DNA from 3 places in the Pseudomonas sp. MYb327 genome. Region 2 is predicted to be linked to each of the others. Evidence: predicted binding sites of a transcription regulator. Region 2 holds the regulator's gene; each other region holds the start of a gene.
The links. Region 2 encodes sigma-54, which starts transcription at its own class of promoters, with help from an activator protein. Its sites were predicted from a motif close to ANTGGCATNNANNTTGCTNT; they were not measured.
Positions count from the first base shown of each region.

Region 1: a site for sigma-54 is predicted at 1,284-1,303, ahead of ABVN21_RS02955 (flagellar basal body rod protein FlgF). Genes of this name have one in related genera too.
Region 3: a site for sigma-54 is predicted at 1,508-1,527, ahead of ABVN21_RS06075 (DNA translocase FtsK). Genes of this name have one in related genera too.

Region 1 is NZ_CP159258.1:658,363-661,639, forward strand. It holds gene ABVN21_RS02950 (sigma-54-dependent transcriptional regulator) at 1-1,007, shown strand, start outside; gene ABVN21_RS02955 (flagellar basal body rod protein FlgF) at 1,358-2,098, shown strand; gene flgG (flagellar basal-body rod protein FlgG) at 2,144-2,929, shown strand; gene flgH (flagellar basal body L-ring protein FlgH) at 2,982-3,277, shown strand, end outside.
Region 2 is NZ_CP159258.1:4,303,150-4,306,426, reverse strand. It holds gene rapZ (RNase adapter RapZ) at 1-327, opposite strand, end outside; gene ptsN (PTS IIA-like nitrogen regulatory protein PtsN) at 330-794, opposite strand; gene raiA (ribosome-associated translation inhibitor RaiA) at 807-1,115, opposite strand; gene ABVN21_RS19475 (RNA polymerase factor sigma-54) at 1,190-2,683, opposite strand; gene lptB (LPS export ABC transporter ATP-binding protein) at 2,868-3,277, opposite strand, start outside.
Region 3 is NZ_CP159258.1:1,364,389-1,367,665, forward strand. It holds gene aat (leucyl/phenylalanyl-tRNA--protein transferase) at 1-434, opposite strand, end outside; gene trxB (thioredoxin-disulfide reductase) at 498-1,457, opposite strand; gene ABVN21_RS06075 (DNA translocase FtsK) at 1,766-3,277, shown strand, end outside.

The DNA.
Region 1 (3,277 bases), 2.5 Mb from region 2:
GCGCCGACCGCGTGGGCGAACGCATCTATAACGTCCGCAAGCAGGAATTGCGCGGCTTCGACAGCATCTTCCAGAGTTCGAAAGTCATGGCGGCGGTGGTGCGCGAAGCTCGGCGCATGGCCCCGCTCGACGCGCCACTATTGATAGAAGGTGAAACCGGAACCGGTAAAGAACTGTTGGCGCGCGCCTGCCACTTGGCCAGTCCGCGCGGGCAGTCACCCTTGATGGCGCTCAACTGCGCCGGTCTGCCGGAATCCATGGCCGAGACTGAACTGTTCGGCTACGGCCCGGGCGCCTTCGAAGGGGCGCGGGCCGAAGGCAAGCTCGGGCTGTTGGAACTGACGGCGGGCGGTACGCTGTTTCTCGATGGTGTCGGGGAAATGAGCCCGCGCTTGCAGGTGAAACTGCTGCGTTTCCTGCAGGACGGATGCTTCCGGCGTGTAGGCAGTGACGAAGAGGTTTATCTCGATGTGCGGGTGATCTGTGCGACTCAGGTCGACTTGTCCGAGTTGTGCGCCCGTGGCGAGTTTCGTCAGGACCTCTATCACCGCTTGAACGTGTTGTCGTTGCACATCCCGCCGCTGCGCGAATGCCTCGACGGTTTGACGCCGCTGGTGGAGCATTTCCTCGACCAGGCCAGTCGGCAGATCGGCTGCCCGCTGCCGAAACTCGCACCGGCGGCCATGGACCGGCTCAGTCATTACCACTGGCCGGGCAACGTGCGGCAGTTGGAGAACGTGCTATTCCAGGCGGTTTCCCTGTGCGAGGGCGGGACGGTCAAGGCCGAGCACATTCGCTTGCCGGATTACGGCGTGCGTCAGCCGCTTGGCGATTTCTCGCTAGAGGGTGGGCTGGACGAGATTGTCGGGCGCTTCGAGAAAGCGGTGCTGGAGCGCTTGTATTCCGAGCATCCGAGCAGTCGGCAATTGGGTAAGCGGTTGGGGGTTTCCCATACGACCATTGCCAATAAGTTGCGCGATTATGAGGTGGGCAAGGACAACACCTGACCCTGTGGCGAGGGTGCTTGCTCCCGCTCGGGCGCGAAGCGGCCGCAAAGAGAGCCTGCGCGATCTGCCAGTAGAAATTCGGTCAGCCATTTTGGGGCTGCTTTGCAGCCCAGCGGGAGCAAGCTCCCGCCACAGGTGTTTGTGTTGCTGCAACAGGTCAAGCCTTGCCACTTAACGGCATAACACCGCCGGTTTTTCGTCTCTGATACAAATCCTCTGCACCCCCTCCATCTCCCCAAGTCCTTTGTTTGCCGGGCTCAACGCCTGCAAAAACAAGTTGGTCTGCAAATTGCTTATGCCTCGTCAGTACAGCAGTGGGCGGCAAACGTCCGGCAGGCAGAGGAAAGATTGTGGACAAGTACCTTTATGTGGCAATGACCGGCGCCAGCCAGAATGCACTGGCGCAAAAAGCTCATGCCAACAACCTCGCGAACATATCCACCAACGGCTTCCAGAAAGACTTGGAGCAAGCCCGTTCGATGCCGGTGTTCGGTGACAGCTTTCCGGCGCGTGCGTTTGCCATGTCCGAACGCCCGGCCACCGATTTTTCCCCTGGCAGCCTGGTAGAAACCGGCCGCGACCTCGATGTCGCCGTGCAAGGCAGCGGCTGGCTGGCGGTGCAGACCCCTGATGGTGGTGAAAGCTACGTGCGCACCGGCAGTCTGGTGGTCGACGCCCTCGGCGTACTGCGCGCCGGCAACGGTATGCCGGTGATCGGCAATGGCGGACCGATTGCCGTGCCGCCCGAGCAACAAATTGAAGTGGGCGAAGACGGCACCATCAGCATTCGTGCGATGGGTGAAGGACCGCGCGTCATGGCGGAAGTTGACCGCATCAAGCTGGTCAACCCGGACATCAAGAACATGACCAAAGGCCTGGACGGTTCGATCCACACCAAGGATGGCCAGCCGGCGCAAGCCGATGCCAACGTCAAACTGGTGTCCGGGTTCCTCGAGTCGAGCAACGTCAACGCTGTGGAAGAGATGACTTCGGTACTGGCCTTGTCCAAGCAGTTCGAGCTGCACATCAAGATGATGAACACCGCCAAAGACGATGACCAGGCCATGGCTCGGGTCTTGCAGATCAGCTAATTATCAGAACGTTGCGCCGTAAAACAGGCGCACGAGGAGAATCGAATGCTTCCGGCTCTATGGGTTGCCAAAACCGGTCTGTCCGCCCAGGACACCAACCTGACCACCATTTCCAACAACCTGGCCAACGTCTCGACCACGGGTTTCAAACGTGACCGCGCCGAGTTCCAGGACCTGCTCTATCAGATCAAGCGTCAGCCAGGCGCCCAGTCGACCCAGGACAGCGAACTGCCGTCGGGTCTGCAATTGGGTACCGGTGTGCGCATTGTCGGCACCCAGAAAAACTTCAGCGCCGGCAGCCTGCAAACCACCGAGCAGCCATTGGACATGGCCATCGACGGTCGTGGTTTCTTCCAGATCCTGCAACCGGACGGCACCACGTCCTACACCCGTGATGGTACGTTCCACCTGGACTCCAACGGCCAGATCGTCAACGCCAGCGGCTTCGCCCTGGAACCGGCGATTGTCATCCCGAACGATGCCCAGACCTTCACCGTCGGCAAGGACGGCACCGTCTCCATTACCGTGGCCGGCAACCCGGCGTCCCAGGTGATCGGCAACTTGCAAACCGCCGACTTCATCAACCCGGCCGGCCTGCAAGCCGTGGGCAACAACCTGTTCCTGGAAACCGCCGCCAGTGGTGCGCCGCAAGTCGGCACGCCTGGCCTGGCCGGTTTCGGTACCACACTGCAGAACACCCTGGAAACCTCCAACGTCAGCACCGTTGAGGAGATGGTCAACATGATCACCACTCAGCGCGCCTACGAGATGAACTCCAAGGTGATCTCCACCGCCGACCAGATGCTCTCGTTCGTAACGCAGAATCTGTAATCAAGTCTATGAGGCGGCCACGAGGTCGCCTGCAACACCGTGAGGTAGGGTCATGAATCGCTTCGTCTCTGTTCTGGCACTGAGTGGGATTACCGCGCTCGCAGGCTGCGTGCCTGTGACGCCCAAGCCTAATGACCCTTACTACGCCCCGGTGTTGCCGCGCACGCCGCTGCCGGCTGCCGCGAATAACGGCTCGATCTACCAGGCCGGTTTCGAACAAAACCTCTACAGCGACCGAAAGGCGTTTCGGGTCGGTGACATCATCACCATCACCCTGAACGAGAAGACCCAGGCCAGCAAAAACGCCAACTCGCAGATCGACAAGACCAGCAAGACCGGCATTGGCCT
Region 2 (3,277 bases):
TGGGTGACGACGACGGGTTTCCGAAAAACGCTTGAGCAGCGTTTCCTCGTCGGCATCCAGGTACAGGACATCGCACTGGATATGCCGGCTGCGGACTTCTTCCAGCAGGTCGGGAAAGCGTGTCAGATGGCTCGGCAAGTTACGCGCATCGATGGACACGGCAACCAGCGGCTGGGACAGCTCAGTGTGAATCAGTGCGCGCTCGGCCAATTCCGGCAGCAACCCGGCAGGCAGGTTGTCGATGCAGTAGTAGCCGTTGTCCTCGAGAACATCGAGGGCGGTGCTTTTACCCGAGCCGGAACGGCCACTGACGATGATCAAACGCATGGTTACGGCCCGTTTTGCTCGTCCAGGACAACCTGATACAAGGCTTCATTGCTCGGGGCGCTGCGCAGTTTTTCGCGCACTTCCTTGCGGTCGAGCATGCTGGCGATCTGGCGCAAAAGCTCCAGGTGCGCATCGGTAGCGGCCTGGGGGACCAGCAATACGAACAGCAGGTCAACCGGGGCGCCGTCGATGGCGTCGAAATCGATTGGGGCGTCCAGGTGCATAAGGGCACTGATGGGCGAATCGCAGCCCTTCAGGCGGCAGTGAGGAATAGCGATGCCGTTACCAAAACCGGTAGATCCGAGTTTTTCACGGGCAATCAAAGCCTCGAAGACATCTTGCATCTCCAGATCCGGCACTTCGCGATGGATGAGGTTGGCAATTTGTTCGAGGGCTTTCTTTTTACTGCCGCCCGGCACGTTCACCAGGGAACGGCCGGGGGTCAGGATGCTTTCAAGTCGGATCATGGGTTGGGAGTGTTAACGACCGGTAGCGCCCTGGAGGAGGCTCTGGGTCTTTTCCTTATGCTTTTTGAGTTGTTTATCAAGCTTGTCGGTGAGTGCGTCGATCGCCGCATACATGTCGGTATGTTCCGCGTTGGCGACAACTTCATTCCCGGGAATATGCAGCGTGGCTTCGATTTTCTGCTTCAACTTTTCGACCGTCATCGTGACCTGCACGTTGGTGATCTTGTCGAAATGTCGCTCCAATCGTTCGAGTTTTTCGCCGATGTAGGTGCGAAGAGGTTCGGTCACTTCCAGTTGGTGTCCACTGATGTTGACTTGCATACAGCTTCTCCTTCGTTGCCAGTGCATAAAGCGGCAGATCAGATGATCTGCCACTGGAACGCTGTGGCGTGGCTCTACATCAACCGCTTGCGTTCGCTCGAAGGCGCGATCCCGAGGGATTCGCGGTACTTGGCGACGGTGCGGCGAGCCACCTGAATGCCTTGTGCCTCCAGTAAACCAGCGATCTTGCTGTCACTCAACGGCTTTTTCTGATTTTCCGCGGCAACCAGTTTTTTGATGATTGCGCGGATCGCCGTGGACGAGCATTCGCCGCCTTCGGAGGTGCTGACGTGGCTGGAGAAAAAGTATTTCAGCTCATATATGCCCCGCGGGGTATGCATGAACTTCTGCGTGGTCACCCGCGAGATCGTCGACTCGTGCATGCCCACCGCCTCGGCGATGTCATGCAGGACCAACGGTTTCATCGCTTCGTCGCCGTACTCCAGGAAGCCGCGCTGATGCTCGACAATCTGGGTGGCTACCTTCATCAGGGTTTCGTTGCGGCTTTGCAGGCTCTTGATGAACCAGCGGGCTTCTTGCAGCTGGTTGCGCATGAACGTGTTGTCGGCGCTGGTATCGGCGCGGCGGACGAATCCGGCGTACTGGGCGTTGACCCGCAAGCGTGGCACCGACTCCTGATTGAGCTCCACCAGCCAGCGTTCGTTGTCCTTGCGCACGATGACGTCGGGAACGACGTACTCGGCTTCAGTGGACTCGATTTGCGAACCTGGACGCGGATTGAGGCTCTGGACCAGTTCGATGACCTGGCGCAGTTCATCTTCCTTGAGCTTCATGCGGCGCATCAGCTGGCTGTAGTCGCGGCTGCCGAGCAGATCGATGTAGTCGGTGACCAGACGCTTTGCTTCAGCAAGCCAAGGGGTCTTGGCGGGCAGCTGGCGCAATTGCAGCAGCAGGCATTCGCCCAGGTTGCGGGCGCCGATGCCGGCAGGTTCGAATTGCTGGATGCGGTGCAGAACGGCTTCGATTTCGTCGAGTTCGATGTCCAGCTCTGGATCGAACGCTTCGAGGATTTCCTCTAGCGTCTCGTCAAGGTAGCCCTGATTGTTGATGCAGTCGATCAGGGTCACGGCGATCAGGCGATCGGTGTCGGACATCGGCGCCAGGTTCAATTGCCAGAGCAGGTGGCTTTGCAGGCTTTCACCGGCGGAAGTACGGGTGGTGAAATCCCACTCGTCGTCATCGTTGCTCGGCAGGCTGCTGGCGCTGGTCTGGTAGACATCTTCCCAGGCGGTATCGACGGGCAGTTCATTGGGGATGCGCTCGTTCCAGTCGCCTTCCTCGAGGTTATCCACCGTCGGGGCGCTTTCCTGGTAGGAGGGCTCCTGAATGTCGCTGTTGGGCTTCAGTTCGGCATTGTCAGCCAAGGGGTCGGTGTTGTCGAAGTCGTCGCCTTCTTCCTGGCGTTCGAGCATCGGATTGGACTCCAGGGCCTCCTGGATTTCCTGTTGCAGATCCAGGGTCGACAATTGGAGCAGGCGGATGGCCTGTTGCAGCTGCGGTGTCATCGTCAGCTGCTGGCCCATTCTCAAGACTAGCGATGGTTTCATGGCAGGGGCTTAACACCTTATTCGCCGGCGCACATGCGCCATCCACTACAGGGCGCCGGAGCGCCAAACATAAGCAAATTATATGCCCGAAACTGCAGCGTTTGCCTAGAGCGCTGTAACAATAAAAAAATGTTGATTTTTTATCGAGACAAGCGCTTTGGCGACCTGCCAGACACCTCAGCGCTTACAGGCGGAACTCATGGCCCAAGTACACTTCCTTGACCAGGTCGTTGGCCAGGATGGTTTCAGAGTCGCCTTCGGCGATCAGTTGGCCATCGTTGACGATATAGGCGGTTTCGCAGATATCCAGGGTTTCACGGACGTTGTGGTCAGTGATCAGCACGCCAATGCCCTTGGCCTTGAGGTGGTAGATGATCTGTTTGATGTCACCCACCGAAATCGGGTCCACGCCAGCGAAGGGTTCGTCGAGCAGGATGAACTTCGGGTTAGTGGCCAGTGCCCGGGCGATTTCCACGCGGCGACGTTCGCCACCGGACAGGCTCATGCCGAGGTTGTCGCGGATATGGCTGATGTGGAATTCCTGCAACAGGCTTTCCAGTTCTTTGCGACGACCGGCCTTGTCGAGTTCCTTGC
Region 3 (3,277 bases), 2.9 Mb from region 2:
AGCCCGCCGACGAGTTCTCCCTGGTCCCAGACCTCCACCGAATGCGCATGGCCACGCCGGTGCAATTCTATGTACGCGTCCTGCATGGCTTCGGTGATCCAGGTGCCATCGGCGTATTCCCGCGGTGCGGCGCAGGCGCGGATGACCGCGGCAAAATCCTGGTCGAAGGTCACTTGATAGCGTTGTTGGCGCAGCAGTTTGCCCAGGCTGCGGGAGACGTGCAGTTCGTCGGGAAACAAAACGGTGCGGGGATCCGGCGACCACCAGAGAATCGGCTGGCCTTCCGAGAACCATGGGAAACAACCGTGGCGGTAGGCGCGGATGAGCCGATCGGCGGACAGGTCGCCGCCGGCGGCCAGCAGCCCGTTGGGCTCGCGCATGGCTTTTTCCAGCGGCGGGAAAGTCAGGGTGTTGCGTTGTAACCAAGTCAGCATGGCGTCCGGGCTTGCAGAAGGGGAGGGCGGTGGCGGGTTATCGGCCCGCCACTTAGTGTGCCGTCAAACGACGGGAATGTCGTCGAGGTATTTTTCCGCGTCCAGTGCCGCCATGCAGCCCGCACCGGCGGAGGTGACCGCTTGACGGTAAACGTGGTCGGCCACGTCGCCGGCTGCAAACACACCTTCGATGGCAGTCGCGGTAGCGTCGCCTTCGCTGCCGCCCTTGACCAGTAGATAGCCGTCACGCATTTCCAGTTGCCCGGTGAAAAGGTCGGTGTTGGGTTTGTGGCCGATGGCAATGAATACGCCGGCAAGGGGTAATTCCCGGGTGGCGCCGGTATGGCTGTCGCGCAGGCGGGCACCGGTCACGCCGCTGGCGTCGCCGAGGACTTCATCCAGATTCTGGTTCCAGTGCAGGCGAATATTGCCGTTCGCGGCTTTTTCGAAGAGTTTGTCCTGCAGTATTTTCTCCGAGCGCAGTTTGTCGCGACGATGAATCAGATGGACTTCCTTGGCGATGTTCGACAGGTACAGCGCCTCTTCAACCGCTGTGTTGCCACCGCCAACCACCGCGACCACCTGATTGCGATAGAAAAAACCATCGCAGGTCGCACAGGCTGAAACGCCCTTGCCGGCGAACGTTTCTTCCGACGGCAGTCCCAGATATTGGGCTGAAGCGCCGGTGGCAATGATCAGCGCGTCGCAGGTGTAGGTGCCGCTATCACCGATCAGTTCGAACGGGCGTTGTTGCAACTTGGCCGTATGGATGTGGTCGTAGACGATCTCTGTGTCAAAGCGTTCGGCGTGTTTTTGCATGCGTTCCATCAGCACCGGACCGGTCAGGCCCTCGACATCGCCGGGCCAGTTATCGACTTCGACGGTGGTGGTGAGCTGGCCACCTGCCTGTATGCCGGTAATGACTACGGGTTTGAGGTTGGCGCGGGCGGCATAAACGGCTGCGCTGTAACCAGCAGGACCGGAACCGAGGATGATCAGGCGGGAATGCTTCGCTTCGCTCATAGAAACACCTCATAAGCCTTTGTCACAAAAGAGAATGCGTGCTCAAATTGAGTCGCATGTAATGTGTTTTTGACTATGCTACAGCCAAGGATTTCAGGCATGGCATCGGGCGAACAAACCCGTACAATGCCTGGCTGTAACAGTGTTTGTAACAAAATAAGCATCGCGCTCTGTGTTTATAAAAACCAGGGTGCAGTGTTAAAAGTAGTCCCAGTTACGCCTGTTAACTTTTTTACCTGCCTGGATTGGGCAGTTTTTTATAGTCATTCAACAGATGGACGCGCCATAGGCGCAGGAATAGTAGCGTTTTGAAGAAATCCACCGCAGCACCTAAACCAGCCGTGGTTCCGCTCTGGCGCCAACATTTGCACTACCGACTCAAGGAAGGTGCGCTGATCGCCATCGGCGCCCTGTGCCTGTTCCTGATGATGGCCTTGCTGACCTATGGCAAGGACGATCCGGGCTGGAGCCACAACAGCAAGATCGACGACGTTCAGAATTTCGGCGGTCCGGCCGGCTCCTACAGCGCCGACATCCTGTTCATGGTGCTCGGTTACTTTGCCTACATCTTCCCGCTGCTACTGGCGATCAAGGCTTACCAAATATTCCGTCAGCGCCACGAGCCGTGGCAGTGGAGCGGCTGGCTGTTTTCCTGGCGCCTGATCGGCCTGGTGTTCCTGGTGCTGTCCGGTGCTGCGCTGGCGCACATCCATTTCCATGCCGCGACCGGGTTACCGGCCGGGGCTGGTGGTGCGCTGGGCGAAAGCCTTGGCGACCTGGCGAAGAACGCCCTGAATATCCAGGGCAGCACGTTGCTGTTCATCGCCCTGTTTCTGTTCGGTCTGACGGTGTTCACCGACCTGTCTTGGTTCAAGGTGATGGACGTTACCGGCAAGATCACCCTCGACCTGTTCGAGCTGTTCCAGGGCGCAGCCAATCGCTGGTGGGCGGCCCGTACCGAGCGCAAGCAACTGGTTGCGCAGTTGCGTGAAGTCGACGACCGCGTGCATGACGTGGTGGCGCCGACGGTCACCGATAAGCGTGAGCAAGCCAAGGTCAAGGAACGCCTGATCGAGCGCGAGCAGGCGCTGAGCAAGCACATGTCCGAACGCGAGAAGCAGGTGCCGCCGGTGATTGCGCCGGCTCCGCCGAAACCTCCCGCGCCGAGCAAACGCGTGGAAAAAGAGAAGCAGGCGCCGTTGTTCGTCGACAGCGCCGTGGAAGGCACCTTGCCGCCAATCTCGATCCTCGACCCTGCGGAAAAGAAACAACTCAATTACTCGCCTGAATCCCTGGCTGCGGTTGGCCATTTGCTGGAAATCAAGCTCAAGGAATTCGGCGTCGAAGTCACCGTGGACTCGATCCACCCGGGTCCGGTCATTACCCGTTACGAAATCCAGCCGGCAGCGGGGGTCAAGGTCAGTCGCATCGCCAACCTGGCGAAAGACCTCGCACGTTCCTTGGCCGTGACCAGTGTGCGTGTGGTGGAAGTGATTCCGGGCAAGACCACGGTCGGTATCGAGATTCCCAACGAAGACCGGCAGATCGTGCGCTTCTCCGAGGTCTTGTCGACCCCCGAGTACGACAACTTCAAATCGCCGGTCACCCTGGCCCTGGGCCATGACATCGGCGGCAAGCCGGTCATTACTGACCTGGCGAAAATGCCTCACTTGCTGGTGGCAGGTACGACCGGTTCCGGTAAGTCGGTGGGTGTGAACGCGATGATCCTGTCGATCCTGTTCAAGTCCGGCCCGGAAGACGCCAAGCTGATCATGATCGACCCGAAAATGCTGGAGCTGTCCATCTACGAAGGCATTCCG